One region of the Pseudescherichia sp. genome, then DNA from elsewhere that is predicted to be linked to it. Evidence: predicted binding sites of a transcription regulator. Region 1 holds the regulator's gene; each other region holds the start of a gene.

The links. Region 1 encodes CRP, which controls carbon source genes, mostly activating them, when cyclic AMP is high. Its sites were predicted from a motif close to ATGTGANNNNNNTCACAT; they were not measured.
Region 2: a site for CRP is predicted at 2,301-2,318, ahead of epd (erythrose-4-phosphate dehydrogenase). Genes of this name have one in related genera too.
Region 3: a site for CRP is predicted at 2,227-2,244, ahead of deoC (deoxyribose-phosphate aldolase). Genes of this name have one in related genera too.

What each region holds. Positions count from the first base shown of each region.
Region 1 covers NZ_DAMBWA010000003.1:406,457-411,932, forward strand. The annotation lists gene RTX96_RS06690 (YccS/YhfK family putative transporter) at 1-1,911, opposite strand, end outside; gene crp (cAMP-activated global transcriptional regulator CRP) at 1,962-2,594, opposite strand; gene RTX96_RS06700 (OsmC family protein) at 2,903-3,307, shown strand; gene RTX96_RS06705 (phosphoribulokinase) at 3,359-4,228, opposite strand; gene RTX96_RS06710 (YheU family protein) at 4,282-4,500, opposite strand; gene RTX96_RS06715 (hydrolase) at 4,501-5,476, opposite strand, start outside.
Region 2 covers NZ_DAMBWA010000009.1:78,722-84,197, reverse strand. The annotation lists gene pgk (phosphoglycerate kinase) at 1-1,040, opposite strand, end outside; gene epd (erythrose-4-phosphate dehydrogenase) at 1,090-2,109, opposite strand; gene RTX96_RS13525 (PPC domain-containing DNA-binding protein) at 2,481-2,903, shown strand; gene RTX96_RS13520 (ECF transporter S component) at 2,928-3,506, shown strand; gene RTX96_RS13515 (energy-coupling factor transporter transmembrane component T) at 3,507-4,214, shown strand; gene RTX96_RS13510 (ATP-binding cassette domain-containing protein) at 4,202-4,882, shown strand; gene RTX96_RS13505 (ATP-binding cassette domain-containing protein) at 4,876-5,476, shown strand, end outside.
Region 3 covers NZ_DAMBWA010000009.1:5,819-11,294, forward strand. The annotation lists gene RTX96_RS13160 (DUF1328 domain-containing protein) at 1-142, shown strand, start outside; gene RTX96_RS13165 (patatin family protein) at 259-1,332, shown strand; gene RTX96_RS13170 (TatD family hydrolase) at 1,329-2,102, shown strand; gene deoC (deoxyribose-phosphate aldolase) at 2,388-3,167, shown strand; gene deoA (thymidine phosphorylase) at 3,261-4,583, shown strand; gene deoB (phosphopentomutase) at 4,634-5,476, shown strand, end outside.

The DNA of each region.
Region 1 (5,476 bases):
CGCGTCTCCGGATGCCCCGGCCCCGTCATAGTCCAGCCGCTGCTGGCAGCGCTGAAGCGCAATCTCACAGGACTCCAGATAGCGCTGGGCCAGATCCGGCGTTAGCATCGCGTGTTCCCGAGCCAGGGTTGTCAGGGCGTTAATGTGTTCGACGATAAACTGGCTGTGGGTCACCCAGAGCTTCATATCTTCCAGATAATGGGTATTGAACCCCGGCTCCTGCATCGCCTGGTTGAGGGAGTTAAAGAGCGCGTTGTGCGCCTGATTGACCCGTATCCGCTGGTAAGCCAGCGGCGTGGGCTGCGGATCGTCACTGAGGATCAGGCGAATCGCATCCTGATCCTTCTCAATCGCATCATGGGCATTTTTCCGCAGCAGCCCGCTCTGCCACTGCGGCCAGAGCCAGACCATCCCGCCGAAGGCGATCAGGCAGCCAATCAGGGTATCGATCAGGCGGGCGACGATAAAGTTCTCGCCGCTCAGGGTCAGAATTTGAATCGAATAAACCGCCGTAATGGTGAAACCCACCGTCGCCCAGCCGTAGCTCTTACGAATTATCAGGTAGCTTACCAGCGTAATAAACAGCATGCCCAGCAGCGTGTACCCCTCCGGGACATGAAAGTGCAGGGCGAACCCGGCGATGGTCAACCCCGCTAACGTCCCTGCCGCCCGGTGTAAAATACGCACCCGCGTGGCACCGTAACCGTTCTGCGTGACCAGCAGCACCGTCATCAGGATCCAGTAGGGCTTCGGCAGGTGCAGCGCGCTGCCCATCAGGCTGGCGACGCTCAGCATGACGCTGATGCGGGCGGCGTTGCGCAGCGCCGGAGATTTCAGCGACAGGTAGCTCTTGAGCGCCTCCCATAGCGGCTGGCGGCGCTGCTGGTCGGCCATCAGATCGCGCGTATAGAGCGGACGCTGGGTGCGCAGCACGCGGGCAATACGGCTAAAGTGCCAGGCGCAGAACTGCCCGACCGGGTTTTGCGGATGCTGGCGGGCGATCTTCTCCAGCGCGCCAATCTGCTTCTCCATAGTGAAGCGGGTCGGGTAGCGATGGTAGAGAATGTCGTCCGCCAGCACCCGGAGCCGGGCGGCGACCACCTGCGCATTCCAGCGGATCACCGCTTCGGCGTGGCTGCGCTCCACCAGCTTCTGCACCTCTTCCGGCTGGTGCAGGCTAACCGAGATGTGCTCCTGCAGATCCAGCGCCACCTGAAACGCCCGCAGCAGACGCTTGTAGTCGTTATGCTGGTTGGCGGCGAGCATATGCAGCTGCTGATAGCACTGGCTGATGAGATCCACCGCCTTTTGCTGGCGCGTCAGCAGCGGTGGCAAGGCCTTCTCCGGGTCGGCGTGCTGCGTTAGCAGGCTGTACTTCGCCTCGCAGTAGTCGGCAAGCTGGCGATAGAGCAGGCTTAACGACTCACGCAGCGGCTGCTCGCGCCACAGCCAGAACCAGAACCAGTTAAATGCGCCATACCAGAGCGTGCCCAGGGCGTAGATGAGCAGCGGCTCCCAGACCGGCATATTGCCCGCCAGGCTCAGGGTAAAGATAGCGGCGATGAGCGAGGCAGGCAGCAGGCGAGCGTGTAGAGGACTGATTTCCGCCGTGACGCCCAGCAGCATTGCCAGTCCGGCAAGGATCAGCGGGAGCGCAACGTTGGCCCCCAGCAGCAGCTGCACCGCCAGGCTACAGCCGGCAAACAGCGAACCGCCGATAATCAGGCGCTTAAAGAAGCGTTTGTGTGGGGTATCAAGACCGGCAATGTTACAGCAGGCGGGCACCAGCGAGAACAGTAGCCCCTGCTGCAGGTGGCCTAACGCCAGGCCGATGGCCACGGGAAGGCACAGCACCAGCGTTTGCCGCAGTGCGTAGTTAACTTCAGGGTGGTAGATTAACCGGCGCCACATGGGGGAGAGCAAAAACGGCGTGCGCAGAGGCGACACGCCGTTCTTAAAGCTTAACGCGTTCCGTAGACGACGATGGTTTTACCATGTGCAGAGATCAGGTTCTGATCTTCCAGCATCTTCAGAATACGGCCCACGGTTTCGCGGGAGCAGCCCACGATCTGGCCAATCTCCTGGCGGGTGATTTTGATCTGCATCCCGTCCGGATGGGTCATGGCGTCTGGCTGTTTAGCCAGGTTCAGCAGCGTCTGCGCGATGCGGCCGGTAACGTCGAGGAAGGCAAGGTTGCCCACTTTCTCAGAGGTGACCTGCAGGCGACGTGCCATCTGCGACGAGAGGCGCATCAGAATATCCGGGTTGACCTGGATAAGCTGACGGAATTTTTTATAGGAAATTTCGGCCACTTCACAGGCGGTTTTCGCCCGTACCCATGCGCTGCGCTCCTGGCCCTCTTCAAACAGGCCCAGTTCACCGATAAAGTCTCCCTGGTTCAGGTAAGAGAGGATCATCTCTTTCCCTTCTTCATCCTTGATGAGCACTGCCACCGAGCCTTTGACGATGTAATACAACGTTTCCGCTTTTTCACCCTGGTGAATCAGCGTGCTCTTCGACGGGTACTTATGAATGTGGCAATGAGACAAGAACCATTCGAGAGTCGGGTCTGTTTGTGGTTTGCCAAGCACCATGCGCGGTTATCCTCTGTTATAAGCTGGCGCCAGTCGCGGGACGGGTCCGGCGGCTGGGGTTGCAATCATATGCTTCCCGAATCCTGGGAAGGGGGCCGTCAATATAGGCATGCGGCCTGTAATGGTTGAAGTCCTCTGCATACCTGCATAATGTCAATACATTACTGGAGCATCCCGACTGTTTTAGCATAGCTTTTGCCGTGTGTCTCCTGGTGTCTCGCTTCAGCTTGATGCAGGTCGCCTTCCGTTGCGCGTTTTGCTCTGCGCGCGTAATCTGTCGGGAAAATTGCCACTCTGGAGTGATGAAAATGCAAGCACGCGTAAAATGGGTTGAAGGGTTAACGTTTCTCGGCGAGTCCGCCTCTGGGCATCAGGTCTTAATGGACGGCAACTCCGGGGACAAAGCCCCCAGCCCGATGGAGATGGTACTGATGGCGGCAGGCGGATGCAGCGCCATTGACGTGGTGTCGATCCTGCAGAAAGGGCGTCATAGCGTGACCGATTGCGAAGTGAAGCTGACCTCCGAGCGTCGGGAAGAGGCGCCGCGTCTCTTCACCCACATCAACCTGCACTTTATCGTTACCGGCAAAGAGCTGAAGGAGGCGGCGGTATCCCGCGCGGTGGATCTCTCAGCGGAGAAGTACTGCTCCGTGGCGCTGATGCTGGAGAAAGCGGTCAATATCACCCACTCCTACGAGGTGGTTGAGGGATGATTTTATGCCCGGTGGCGCTGCGCTTACCGGGCCTGCATGTCGCGCATTACCCTATTCAATCTTCTTGCCTTCCATCAGCCGCTGCACCAGCGGCAGCATAATCAGCTCCATCGCCAGTCCCATTTTGCCCCCCGGCACCACCAGGGTGTTGATGTGGGAGATAAACGATCCCTGCAGCATCGCCAGCAGCCAGGGATAGTCGATACCCTCCAGATCGCGAAAGTGGATCACCACAAAGCTCTCGTCCAGCGAGGGAATATTTTTGGCTGCAAAGGGATTTGAGGTGTCAACCGTGGGGACGCGCTGGAAGTTGATGTGGGTGCGGGAGAACTGCGGCGTAATGAAGTTGATGTAGTCATCCATCGAGCGCACCACCGAGTCCATCACCGTCTCCCGGGAGTGGCCGCGCTCGCTGGTGTCGCGGATCATCTTCTGGATCCATTCGAGGTTAATAATTGGCACCACCCCTACCAGCAGATCCACATGGCGCGCCACGTCGTGCTGGGGCGTCACCACGCCGCCGTGCAATCCTTCGTAAAAAAGAATGTCGGTGGGTTCCGGCAGCGGCTGCCACGGCGTAAAGGTGCCCGGCACCTGGTTCCAGGGGACGGCTTCGTCGTAGGTGTGCAGATACTTGCGTGCCTGTCCGGTGCCGTTGTGACCATATTCGATAAAGGTCTGCTCCAGCAGACCAAAGTCGTTGGCGTCCGGACCAAAGTAGCTGATATGCCGCCCGGCATCGCGCGCCTTGCGGATCGCCATATCCATCTCCGGACGGGTATAGCGGTGGAAGCTATCGCCCTCCACCTCGGCGGCGCGTAGACCCAGCTGGGAAAATATTTTACGAAAGGCGAGGCTGGTGGTGGTGGTACCTGCACCGCTGGAACCTGTGACAGCAATCACCGGATGTTTGGCTGACATAGCGAACGACTCCCTGATTAACAGCAGAAGAGGGCGGATCGCCTGACGCAGCGTTATTCGCGAAACTGTTTCCGGGGCATAATATTGACTGTCTCGTGCAGCTCTGACCACACCAGCACGGCCTCACCCGTTTCCAGCTGACGCTTTACGTCGGCAACCTTTTGCTCAAGCGAACGCTCATGTTCACCATAATCGGTGCCTTCGCGCAAGACAAAGCTCTCAATCAGGCTGTAGAGCGTCTCGGGTGCAACCTCTTGCCAGGGAATAATCATCTATGCCTCCAGATAGGGTGCCAGCCAGTCGGGGATGCGCTTTTCAAGCCACATCTCAGGGCGGCGCAGCGTGCCGCCAACGAAGCCAACGTGGCCGCCATGTTCGGTCAACTGATATTCAATATTAGCGGGTAAATGGCCCGCCGCCGGAATGACGTGGTGATCCATAAAGGGATCGTCTTTGGCATGGATAATCAGCGTTGGCTTGCGGATCTGCGGCAGGACCGGCATGGCGCTGCTTCGGCGGTAGTAGTCGATGGCGTCATCGAATCCGTGCGCCTTTGCGGTAATCAGGTCATCAAACTCACGGATGCGGCGCACGCGCTTGAGCTGGGCAAGATCGATCGGCAGGGTACCGGGATAGACCTTGAGCTTGCGTCTGGCGTTGGCTTTTAGCAGGTTGAGCAGGTAACGCTGATAGAAACGTGAGAAACCCTTATCCATATGGAGGCTGCAGGCCTCCAGCACCAGCGGAGCCGAGACGATCACCGCCGCGTTGAGCGGCAGGCTATCGTCAGCTTTAGCCAGCAGACAGCCGAGCATATTGCCGCCGAGAGAGTAACCCACCGCAGCGGTAGGCGCGGCGCCAAAGGTGTTGCGTAGCCAATGCAAGAACCACGTGCCGTCTTCGGTTTCACCGGAGTGGTAGATGCGGTTCAGGCGGTTAGGCTCGCCGCTGCAGCCGCGAAAGTGCATCACCACCCCGAGCCAGCCGCGCTGCTTTGCCGCGTGAATTAATCCGTGGGCGTAGGGGCTGTGCAGGCTACCCTCCAGGCCGTGAAATACCACCAACCGGGGCTTATCTTTCGCCTGCTGCGGATCCTCGCTCCATGCCAGATCGACAAAGTCGCCGTCGGGCAGCTCAAGACGCTGCCACTGCGCGGTAAACTGCAGACGACGGCGCAAAATACGCGGCAGCATCGTCTGTAAATGCGGGTTGCTTGCCCCCGGCATCGGACGGAATTCAACATTATCT
Region 2 (5,476 bases), on a different contig from region 1:
ATCGCCGCCAGGGTATCACCGCCACCTGCGATAGAGAACGCTTCGCTGTCAGCGATAGCGTTAGCCACGATCTCAGTACCTTTACGGAAGTTCGGGAACTCAAAAACGCCTACCGGGCCGTTCCACAGAATAGTTTTGGCGTTTTTCAGGATTTCAGCCAGTTTCTCAGCGGAAACATCGCCCAGATCCAGAATCTGCTCTTCATCTTTGATGTCGTTAACAGATTTCAGGGTCGCGGTCGCGGTTTCGGAGAATTCAGTGGCAACGCGGACATCGGTCGGGACCGGAATATCGCAGGTCTGCAGCAGGCGTTTCGCTTCGTCCACCAGGTCGGCTTCGTACAGGGATTTGCCCACGTTGTGGCCCTGAGCGGCAACGAAGGTGTTGGCGATGCCGCCACCGACGATCAGCTGGTCAGCGATTTTTGACAGGGAGTCAAGCACGGTCAGCTTGGTGGAGACTTTAGAGCCGCCAACGATAGCCACCATCGGGCGAGCCGGCTCTTTCAGCGCTTTACCCAGCGCCTCAAGTTCGTCTGCCAGCAGCGGGCCTGCGCACGCAACATCAGCAAACTTGCCCACGCCGTGGGTAGAAGCCTGCGCGCGGTGAGCGGTACCGAATGCATCCATCACGAAGACGTCGCACAGGGCGGCATATTTTTTCGCCAGGGTTTCGTCGTCTTTCTTCTCGCCTTTGTTGAAGCGAACGTTTTCCAGCACGACCAGCTCACCTTCAGCGACTTCCACGCCGTCCAGGTACTCTTTCACCAGACGTACCGGGTTGGAGAGTTTATCTTTCAGGTAGTTAACAACCGGCAGCAGAGAGAATTCTTCGTTGTACTCGCCTTCGGTCGGACGACCCAGGTGAGAGGTGACCATCACTTTTGCACCCTGTTTCAGGGCCAGTTCGATAGTCGGCAGGGAGGCACGAATACGCGCATCGCTAGTTACTTTACCATCTTTAACCGGTACGTTCAGATCCGCACGGATAAAAACGCGTTTACCAGCTAGATCCAGATCGGTCATCTTAATTACAGACATGGTGAATCCTCTCGTTGATTCTTAAAGTTTTGCAGACGCAAGAAACGTCCTACCTAAAACCTTTAGCGGCCATCGCTAACGTCGTGTCGAGCATTCGGTTAGCGAAACCCCATTCGTTATCACACCAGACCAGCGTTTTGATCAGATGTGCACCGCTGACCCGCGTCTGTGTGCCATCAACAATGGCGCTGTGCGGATCGTGGTTAAAATCAGTTGAGACCAACGGTAATTCCGTATAGTCAACTATACCATGAAATGCTTCCTGTGACGCCTTTTGCAGCAAGTGGTTGACTTGGTAGGCATTTACCGGACTGTTTACCGTTACGCTGAGGTCGATTGCCGTCACATTGATTGTCGGTACGCGTACGGCAATGGCTTCAAATTTATCGTTAAATTTAGGAAAGAAGCGCGTAATACCTGCCGCAAGCTTGGTATCCACCGGAATGATTGACTGGCTAGCCGCGCGCGTGCGTCGCAGGTCCGGGTGATAAGCGTCGATCACCTGCTGATCGTGCATCGCCGAGTGGATGGTGGTGACCGTACCCGACTCAATGCCAAAAGCGTCATCAAGCAGCTTGATTACCGGAATGATGCAGTTGGTGGTACAGGAGGCGTTAGAGACAAGGCGGTCGTCCGGACGCAGATCGTCCTGATTGACGCCAAAGACCACGGTGGCATCGAGATCGCTGCTGCCCGGATGGGAAAAGAGGACCTTCTTCGCACCGGCGGCCAGATGCGCCTCGCCGTGCTGACGATTGCCGTAGACGCCGGTGCAGTCCAGCACGACATCGACCGCCAGCTCGCGCCAGGGCAGCGCCTCGATAGTGGGCTCGTGCAGAAGACGGATCGCGTCATGGCCGACAAACAGCTGTCCGCCCTCGTGATGAACACGCTGGCTAAAGCGGCCGTGGCTGGTGTCATACTTCAACAGATGCGCAATGCCTGCGTCGTCCGCCAGCTCGTTGATGGCCACTACGGCGATCTCCGCCCGGCGTCCGGATTCATACAAAGCACGAACCACGTTACGCCCGATGCGACCGAAGCCATTTATCGCAATGCGTAGGGTCATAAGTCTCCTGCAAAGCTATCCCTGAGTCGATGGCTGACAGAGTAATGCAGCGGCATAGTCAGGGAAACCTCGCCTGTCACAAACTGTGACTAAATGGTTAAATGTCGAACAGAATTTCGACTGAAACGCTTCAGCTAGAGTAAGCGAAACGCGGAATAAAGGGAATGTGTCGCCGTGGCGTTAAGCCAGTTATCTGATCTGCATCACACTTTATCGCAAACCTGCGGCAGAATTATTCCATTGCCAGGATCCGTATTCCTTTATACGCAAATCTGCCATCGGCCGCGGCCTTTTCCTGATATACATCATTAAACCCGATCGCTGTCGCTCTTATCATCGTTGCCACTTCGGCGTTAACGAGGCCTATGATCATGACCCCCGGCATTCCTCAATCCGGCGCACGCTTCTATGCTCTGCGTCTGCTCCCCGGCGACGAGCTGCTCGCTGCCCTGCGTGCGTTTACCCAGCGTCACGCCCTGCAGGCCGCCTGGATTGCCGGCTGCACCGGCAGCCTGACGGACGTTGCGCTGCGCTTCGCCGCGCGCGATGAGACGACATATTTAAGTGGCACCTTTGAGGTCATCTCTCTTGGCGGCACGCTGGAGCGGGCAGGTGAGCATCTGCACCTCAGCGTGGCCGATGAGCATGGCGCAATGACCGGCGGGCACGTGATGCCTGGCTGTACCGTACGCACCACGCTTGAAGTGGTGATTGGCGAGCTGACCACGCTTGCTTTTAGCCGCCAGCCCTGCCCCGTTTCCGGCTATGACGAGCTGGTCATTAACCCGCGCTAATTTTCCTAACCCAACGAGGTCGCTATGGCACGTCGCCAACTCGCCAGCCAGACGCTGGCACTGATTGTTATCTCCATCGCCATCAATATGATTGGAGGCCAGCTGATTAGCCTGCTAAAGCTGCCAATTTTCCTCGACTCCATCGGCACGCTGATTAGCGCCGTACTGCTGGGGCCGTTTATCGGTATGCTTACCGGCCTGCTGACCAACCTGCTCTGGGGACTGCTCACCGATCCGATTGCCGCTGCCTTTGCCCCGGTGGCGATGGTGATTGGGCTGGTGGCCGGCTGGCTGGCACGGTTGGGCTGGTTCCGCACTCTGCCGAAGGTGATCGTCAGCGGCGTCATCATTACGCTCGCGGTCACGGTGGTGGCCGTACCGATCCGCACCGCGCTGTTCGGCGGCGTGACCGGCAGCGGAGCCGATCTCTTTGTCGCCTGGATGCACTCGATGGGCCAGGATCTCCTTGAGTCAGTCGCGATTACCGTTCTGGGGGCCAACCTGGTGGATAAGATCCTCACGGCGATCGTGGTCTGGCTCCTGCTGCGCCAGCTGCCCTTACGTACCACGCGCCACTTCCCCACTATGGCCGCCGTACGTTAGATGCACCCCTTTACATCGCTTACGCTGTGGGGCCTCGCCGCATTCTCTACGCTGCTGATACCCGCAGGTACACCGCTCACCGCCTGGAGCGCAGCCGCCTTTGCCAGCCTGCTGATTTTTCGCGCCACCCGCAGGCGGGCGCGCTATGTCGGCTGGCTAATGCTCTCCCTGGGAGCGGGACTCTGGCTGGTGCATGGCGGCTGGCTGGCTGAATGGCTTAGCGGCCAGCCCCGCAACCCTCAGCGCTGGATGCAGGCCATTACGCTATGGCTGCGTATTCTGGCAATCGTCTCGACCGCCCAGCTCTGGATGCACTGTGTGCCGGTACCACAGTTTATTCGTGCCCTGTTTGCCAGCCGCCTGCCGCCGGGCCTCGCCTACCTGCTTTCTGGACCGCTATTGATCGTCGAGCAGCTTAAGCACCGTTTAGGCAGTATTCATGAAGCCCAGCGAGCTCGGGGCGTGCCGCTGGATGGGCGCTGGTATCAGCGGCTGCGGGCGATCCCGGCCCTGGTGCTGCCCCTGACGCAGGGCGCGCTTAACGATCTCGCCGTACGCGGCGCGGCGCTGGATATGCGGGCCTTTCGCCTGCATCGTACCCGCACCACGCTATGGGCACCGAAGGACAGCGCATTTCAACGCGCCGTACGCTACGGCATGGTAGCGCTGATCGTCGCGGAGGCAGGCGTATGGCTATGGTTACGTTAGAGAACTTCGCCTATCAGCCGTTGCACGCCAGCGCGTCCCCGCAGAGGACGTTCAATTTTCATTACCCTTTCCCCGGCGTAGTGGCGATTATCGGCGGCAACGGCAGCGGGAAAAGCACCCTGGCGCAGCTGATGGCGGGCTGGTACCCGGATTTTCTTCCCGGCACCGTTAGCGGCTCCGGCAGCCTGCTTGGGCAGCCCATCGGCACGCTTTCCCTCGCGGCGCAGGCGCAGACCATTCAGCTGGTGCAGCAGTCGCCCTATCTCCAGCTCTCGGGCTGCACCTTCAGCGTGGAGGAGGAGATAGCCTTCGGGCCGGAAAACCTCTGTCTGAACGAGGAGACGATCCTTGCCCGCATTGACGCAGCGTTGACCCTGACCGACTGCCAGCCGCTGCGCCACCGTCACCCGGCGACGCTCTCCGGTGGCGAGACGCAACGCGTGGTGATTGCCTGCGCGCTGGCAATGCAGCCCAAAATTCTGCTGCTGGATGAGGCCTTCAGCCGCCTGACGCCTCAGGCCACGCAGCAGATGCTCGAACGCCTCGCCGCCTGGGCCACGGCGCAGCAGGCGCTAATCGTGCTATTTGAGCGCAGGCTGGAGCCGGTGCGCCATCTCTGCCAGCAGGCCTGGCAGCTCACGACGGAGGGGTTGAAGCCGCTATGCTAAGAGTAGAAAACGTCGATTTTCGCTGGCCGAAGGCGGAACAGCGCTGTCTACACGAACTGTCGCTACACCTGAGGCCAGGCGAGTTTGTGGCGTTGATTGGCGATAACGGCGCGGGGAAATCGACGCTGCTGCGCATTATGGCCGGGCTGCTTGCCCCTGATGCGGGAAGCGTCACTGTGCAGAGCCATGCGCTGTCGCGCCTTAAGGCACAGGAGCGTGCAAAGCTTATCGGCGTGCTGTTTCAGGAGGCGGAAAATCAGATCGTGCAGAGCGAGGTCTTCGCCGAAGTGGCGTATGGCCTGCGGTTGCAGAAGCTGCCCAAGAATGAGATCCAACGAAGAGTCGAAGAGGCGCTAACGCTGTGCCAGCTTGAGGAGGTAGCCGAGGCGCATCCGCTCGATCTCCACGTTGCCCAGCGCCGAATGGTCGCTGTGGCAAGCCTGGAGGCGCTGTCGCCGCCGCTGCTGCTGCTTGATGAACCCAGCCGCGATTTTGACGATCGCTGGCTGGGTATATTTGAAAGCTGGCTGGCACGTTGCCGCCAGCGTGGCACCACGGTGCTCGCCATCAGCCATGACTACGCTTTTATCCGCC
Region 3 (5,476 bases), on a different contig from region 1:
ATTTCTGGTTATCGCGTTAATTGCCGCTGCTCTGGGCTTTGGTGGCCTGGCCGGTACGGCAGCAGGTGCAGCAAAAATTGTTTTTGTTGTCGGGATCATTCTGTTCCTGGTCAGCCTGTTCATGGGACGTCGGCGTCCATAGCGAGCCGTAAATTCCCGCTAATCGTAAAGCCAGTCCTTGTGACTGGCTTTCACGGTTTATGAAAACTAAAAAATGAGATAAGCTCTTAATAAATAAAACAATGAAAGGAAAGCAGGGTGGGGCAGCGAATTCCCGTTACGCTCGGCAATATAGCGCCGTTGGCGTTGAACTCCTTTCGCCCGGGGCGGCTCGCTTTAGTTTGTGAGGGCGGCGGTCAACGAGGCATCTTTACTGCCGGCGTGCTGGACGAATTTATGCGCGCGCAATTCAACCCCTTCGATCTCTTCTTCGGCACCTCCGCCGGGGCACAAAACATCTCAGCCTACCTCTGTAATCAGCCTGGCTACGCGCGCAAAGTGATTATGCGCTATACCACCTCTCGTGAATTTTTTAATCCGGTACGCTTTGTCCGCGGCGGTAACCTGATCGACCTCGACTGGCTGGTAGAGTCCACCGCCAGGGAGATGCCGCTGGCGATGGATACCGCTGCCCGTCTCTTTGACGTTGGCAAGCTGTTCTATATGTGCGCCTGCCGGGGCGATGACTACACCCCGGGGTACTTCTCTCCAACCAGCCAGACCTGGCTGGATCTGATCCGCGCCACCAGCGCCATCCCCGGCTTTTACCGCAGCGGCGTGATGCTGGACGGGATTAACTATCTTGACGGCGGCATCAGTGATGCCATCCCAGTGCAGGAGGCGGCAAAGCGGGGGGCGAAAACCATCGTGGTGATCCGCACTGTGCCGTCGCAGATGTACTATACCCCGCAGTGGTTTAAGCGCATGGAGCGATGGCTAGGCGAGGGTAGCCTTCAGCCTTTCGTCAACCTCGTTCATCACCATGAGAATAGCTATCATGCGATCCAGCAATTTATTGAGAAGCCGCCCGGCAAGCTGCGGATCTTTGAGATCTATCCGCCACGCCTGCTGAAGAGCATGGCTCTTGGTAGCCGCCTTCCGGCGCTGCGCGATGATTACAAGATGGGGCGGCTGTGCGGTCGCTATTTCCTCGCCACCGTGGGTAAGCTGTTGGTTGACGAGCCACCGCTGCTGCGCCATGCGCCGCGTATCGTCACGCCGACAACGGTGGTGGTGCCGCCTGCGGTGGTGGCAAACGACGCGCTAACGACGCCTCTGGTCGATGCCCCCCAGGCCAACGATACGACGTTCAGTAAAGAGAGTTCGGCATGATGCAGCGCTTTATCGATACCCACTGCCACTTTGACTTTCCACCCTTTACCGGCGATGAGGCGCAGAGCCTTGTCAAAGCCAGTGCCGCGGGCGTTGAAGCAGTGATCGTTCCCGCCGTCGAAGCCGCTCATTTCTCCCGCGTACTGGCGCTGGCGGAGCGGTTTGAGGCTGTCTATGCCGCGCTCGGACTACACCCCATCGTAATTGAAAACCATACCCCGGCATGCATCGACAGGCTGACAGATCTGCTTGCCGCACGGCCTACCCGGCTGGTGGCGGTGGGGGAGATAGGTTTAGATCTCTATCGCGAGGATCCGCAGTTTGATAAGCAGGAGCAGCTGCTCGATGCGCAGCTCCGGCTGGCAAAGCGCTACGATCTGCCGGTGATCCTCCACTCCCGGCGCACTCATGACAAGCTGGCGATGCACCTCAAGCGTCATAGCCTGCCGCGCACCGGCGTGGTACACGGTTTTGCCGGCAGCCTGCAACAGGCCCAGCGCTTCGTTGAGATGGGCTACCGGATTGGCGTCGGGGGCACGATCACCTATCCGCGGGCGAGTAAGACCCGCGACGTCATTGCCCACCTGCCGCTCTCTTCTTTACTGCTGGAAACAGACGCGCCGGATATGCCCCTCAACGGCTTCCAGGGGCAGCCTAACCGCCCCGAGCAGGCCGCCCGCGTATTTAGCACACTTTGTGAGCTACGCCCGGAATCGCCTGACGAGATTGCTGCTACGCTGCTAGATAATACGTATCAAACGTTTATGTGAAAATTTTATCATTTTTCTCCCGCTAAGAGGCAATCTACGGCGAGCTGTCGCGTTTGGCAGGGCTGTTATGTTAGAATTATAACATGCCAGCCGTTCCGGACCGCTCGGTAATGAACGGCGTAGATAGTGATGTACTTCACAATAATATCGTGCAACTTTGCATGACGTTTTCATTAACTGTGATGTGCGTCGAAGTGTCGTGGCGGGAGGATGTTAGAATAGTAACAGACCCGCCCGGTTAACCGATGAACCGGCAAACGCCGTCTTCAGCTTCTGGAGAGTGTTATGACTGATTTAACTGCAAGCAGCCTGCGTGCATTGCAACTGATGGATTTGACCACCCTGAACGACGATGACACCGATGCGAAAGTGATCGCTCTGTGTCACCAGGCGAAAACCCCGGTGGGCAACACCGCGGCTATCTGCATCTATCCGCGCTTTATTCCGATTGCGCGTAAGACGCTGAAAGAGCAGGGCACGCCGGAGATCCGCATCGCGACGGTCACCAACTTCCCGCACGGCAATGACGATATCGAGATCGCGCTGGCAGAGACGCGCGCGGCTATCGCCTACGGCGCGGATGAGGTAGATGTGGTGTTCCCTTATCGGGCGCTGATCGCCGGTAACGAGCAGGTCGGTTTCGATCTGGTGCAGGCCTGTAAAGCCGCCTGTGCTGAAGCTAACGTGCTGCTGAAGGTGATCATTGAGACCGGCGAGCTGAAAGAGGAAGCGCTGATCCGTAAAGCCTCTGAGATCGCCATCAAGGCGGGCGCGGACTTCATCAAAACGTCCACCGGTAAAGTGCCGGTTAACGCCACCCCAGAGAGCGCGCGCATTATGCTGGAAACCATCCGCGATCTGGGCGTCGAGAAAACCGTAGGCTTCAAACCGGCGGGCGGCGTACGCACGGCGGAAGATGCCGCGCAGTTCCTCGCCATCGCCGACCAGCTGTTCGGTGCTGAGTGGGCTGACGCACGCCACTACCGCTTTGGCGCATCCAGCCTGCTGGCGAGCCTGCTGAAGGCCCTCGGCCACGGCGACGGCAAAAGCGCAAGCAGCTATTAATCAACACCGTTGGGCCTCTCCGTAGGCCCGATAAGCGGAGCGCCATCGGGCGTATGCCGGTGGCCTTCGCGCCAGCTCATCAAGGGGGTTACCTTGTTTCTCGCTCAAGAAATTATTCGAAAAAAACGCGATGGCCACGCCCTCAGCGACGAAGAGATTCGCTTTTTTATCAACGGCATTCGTGATAACACCGTTTCAGAAGGTCAGATCGCCGCGCTGGCAATGACCATCTTTTTCCACGACATGGCCATGCCGGAGCGTGTCTCCCTGACGATGGCGATGCGCGATTCGGGTACGGTGCTGGACTGGAAAAGCCTCAGCCTGAACGGCCCGATTGTTGATAAGCACTCTACCGGCGGCGTGGGCGACGTGACCTCCCTGATGCTCGGTCCGATGGTGGCAGCCTGCGGCGGCTACGTACCGATGATCTCTGGACGCGGTCTGGGCCACACCGGTGGCACCCTCGACAAGCTGGAGGCCATCCCTGGTTTTGACATCTTCCCGAGCGACAGCCGCTTCCGGGACATTATTAAGGACGTTGGCGTCGCGATCATCGGGCAGACCAGCTCTCTCGCCCCGGCGGACAAGCGCTTCTACGCTACCCGCGACATTACCGCCACGGTTGACTCTATTCCGCTGATCACCGCCTCCATTCTGGCGAAAAAGCTGGCCGAAGGGCTGGATGCGCTGGTGATGGATGTGAAAGTGGGCAGCGGGGCGTTTATGCCTACCTATGAACTTTCCGCCGCGCTGGCCGAAGCTATCGTCGGCGTCGCCAATGGCGCGGGCGTACGCACCACGGCTCTGCTGACCGATATGAACCAGGTTCTGGCCTCCAGCGCCGGTAACGCGGTAGAAGTGCGTGAGGCGGTGCAGTTCCTTACCGGCGAGTACCGCAACCCGCGCCTGCTCGATGTCACTATGGCGCTGTGCGTGGAGATGCTGATCTCCGGCAAGCTTGCTCGTGACGATGCCGATGCTCGCCAGCAACTGCAGGCGGTGCTGGATAACGGCAAAGCGGCAGAGGTGTTTGGCCGGATGGTAGCCGCGCAAAAAGGCCCGGCTGACTTCGTCGAGAACTACGCGAAGTACCTGCCGACGGCGACCCTCAGCAAGGCGGTCTACGCCGATACCGAAGGGTTTGTCTCGGCGATGGATACCCGTGCGCTGGGCATGGCGGTGGTGTCGATGGGCGGCGGTCGTCGCCAGGCCTCTGACAGCATTGACTACAGCGTGGGCTTCACCGATATGGCGCGTCTGGGCGACAGCGTTGACGGCCAGCGGCCGCTGGCGGTGATCCACGCCAAAGACGAGGCCAGCTGGCAGGAAGCGGCGAAGGCCGTGAAGTCCGCCGTGACGTTAGACGATCAAGCTCCCGAAACCACGCCAACCGTCTATCGTCGTATTACTGAATAGCTGTATACTGATCTGATCGATTTTTTATGAAGCACTAGTACGGAGAAAATATGAAACGTGCATTTATTATGGTGCTGGATTCTTTCGGCATCGGCGCTACCGAAGATGCGGAACGTTTTGGCGATGCAGGCTCTGATACGCTCGGCCATATTGCCGAAGCCTGTGCCAAAGGCGAAGCTAACACGGGTCGCCAGGGCCCGCTAAACCTGCCTAATTTAACCCGTCTCGGCCTGGCAAAAGCGCATGAAGGCTCAACCGGAACCATTCCTGCGGGGATGGACGGTAACGCAGAGATCGCTGGCGCTTACGCATGGGCGCACGAGCTCTCCTCCGGGAAAGATACGCCGTCGGGCCACTGGGAGATTGCCGGCGTGCCGGTTCTCTTTGACTGGGGCTACTTCTCCGACACCGAGAACAGCTTCCCACAGGAACTGCTCGACAAGCTGGTAGAGCGTGCCGGATTACCGGGTTACCTGGGCAACTGTCACTCCTCCGGGACGGTCATTCTGGATCAGCTCGGTGAAGAGCATATGAAAACCGGCAAGCCGATTTTCTATACCTCAGCGGACTCGGTATTCCAGATTGCCTGCCATGAAGAGACCTATGGTCTGGATAAGCTCTACGCGCTGTGTGAAATCGCCCGTGAAGAGCTGACCGAAGGCGGCTACAACATCGGCCGCGTTATTGCGCGTCCGTTTGTTGGCGACAAGGCGGGTAACTTCCAGCGTACCGGTAACCGTCACGATCTGGCGGTAGAGCCGCCGGCGCCGACCATTCTGCAGAAGCTGGTGGAAGAGAAAGATGGCCATGTCGTATCGGTAGGTAAAATCGCCGATATCTATGCCCACGTCGGTATCACCAAAAAAGTGAAAGCCACCGGCCTGGACGCGCTG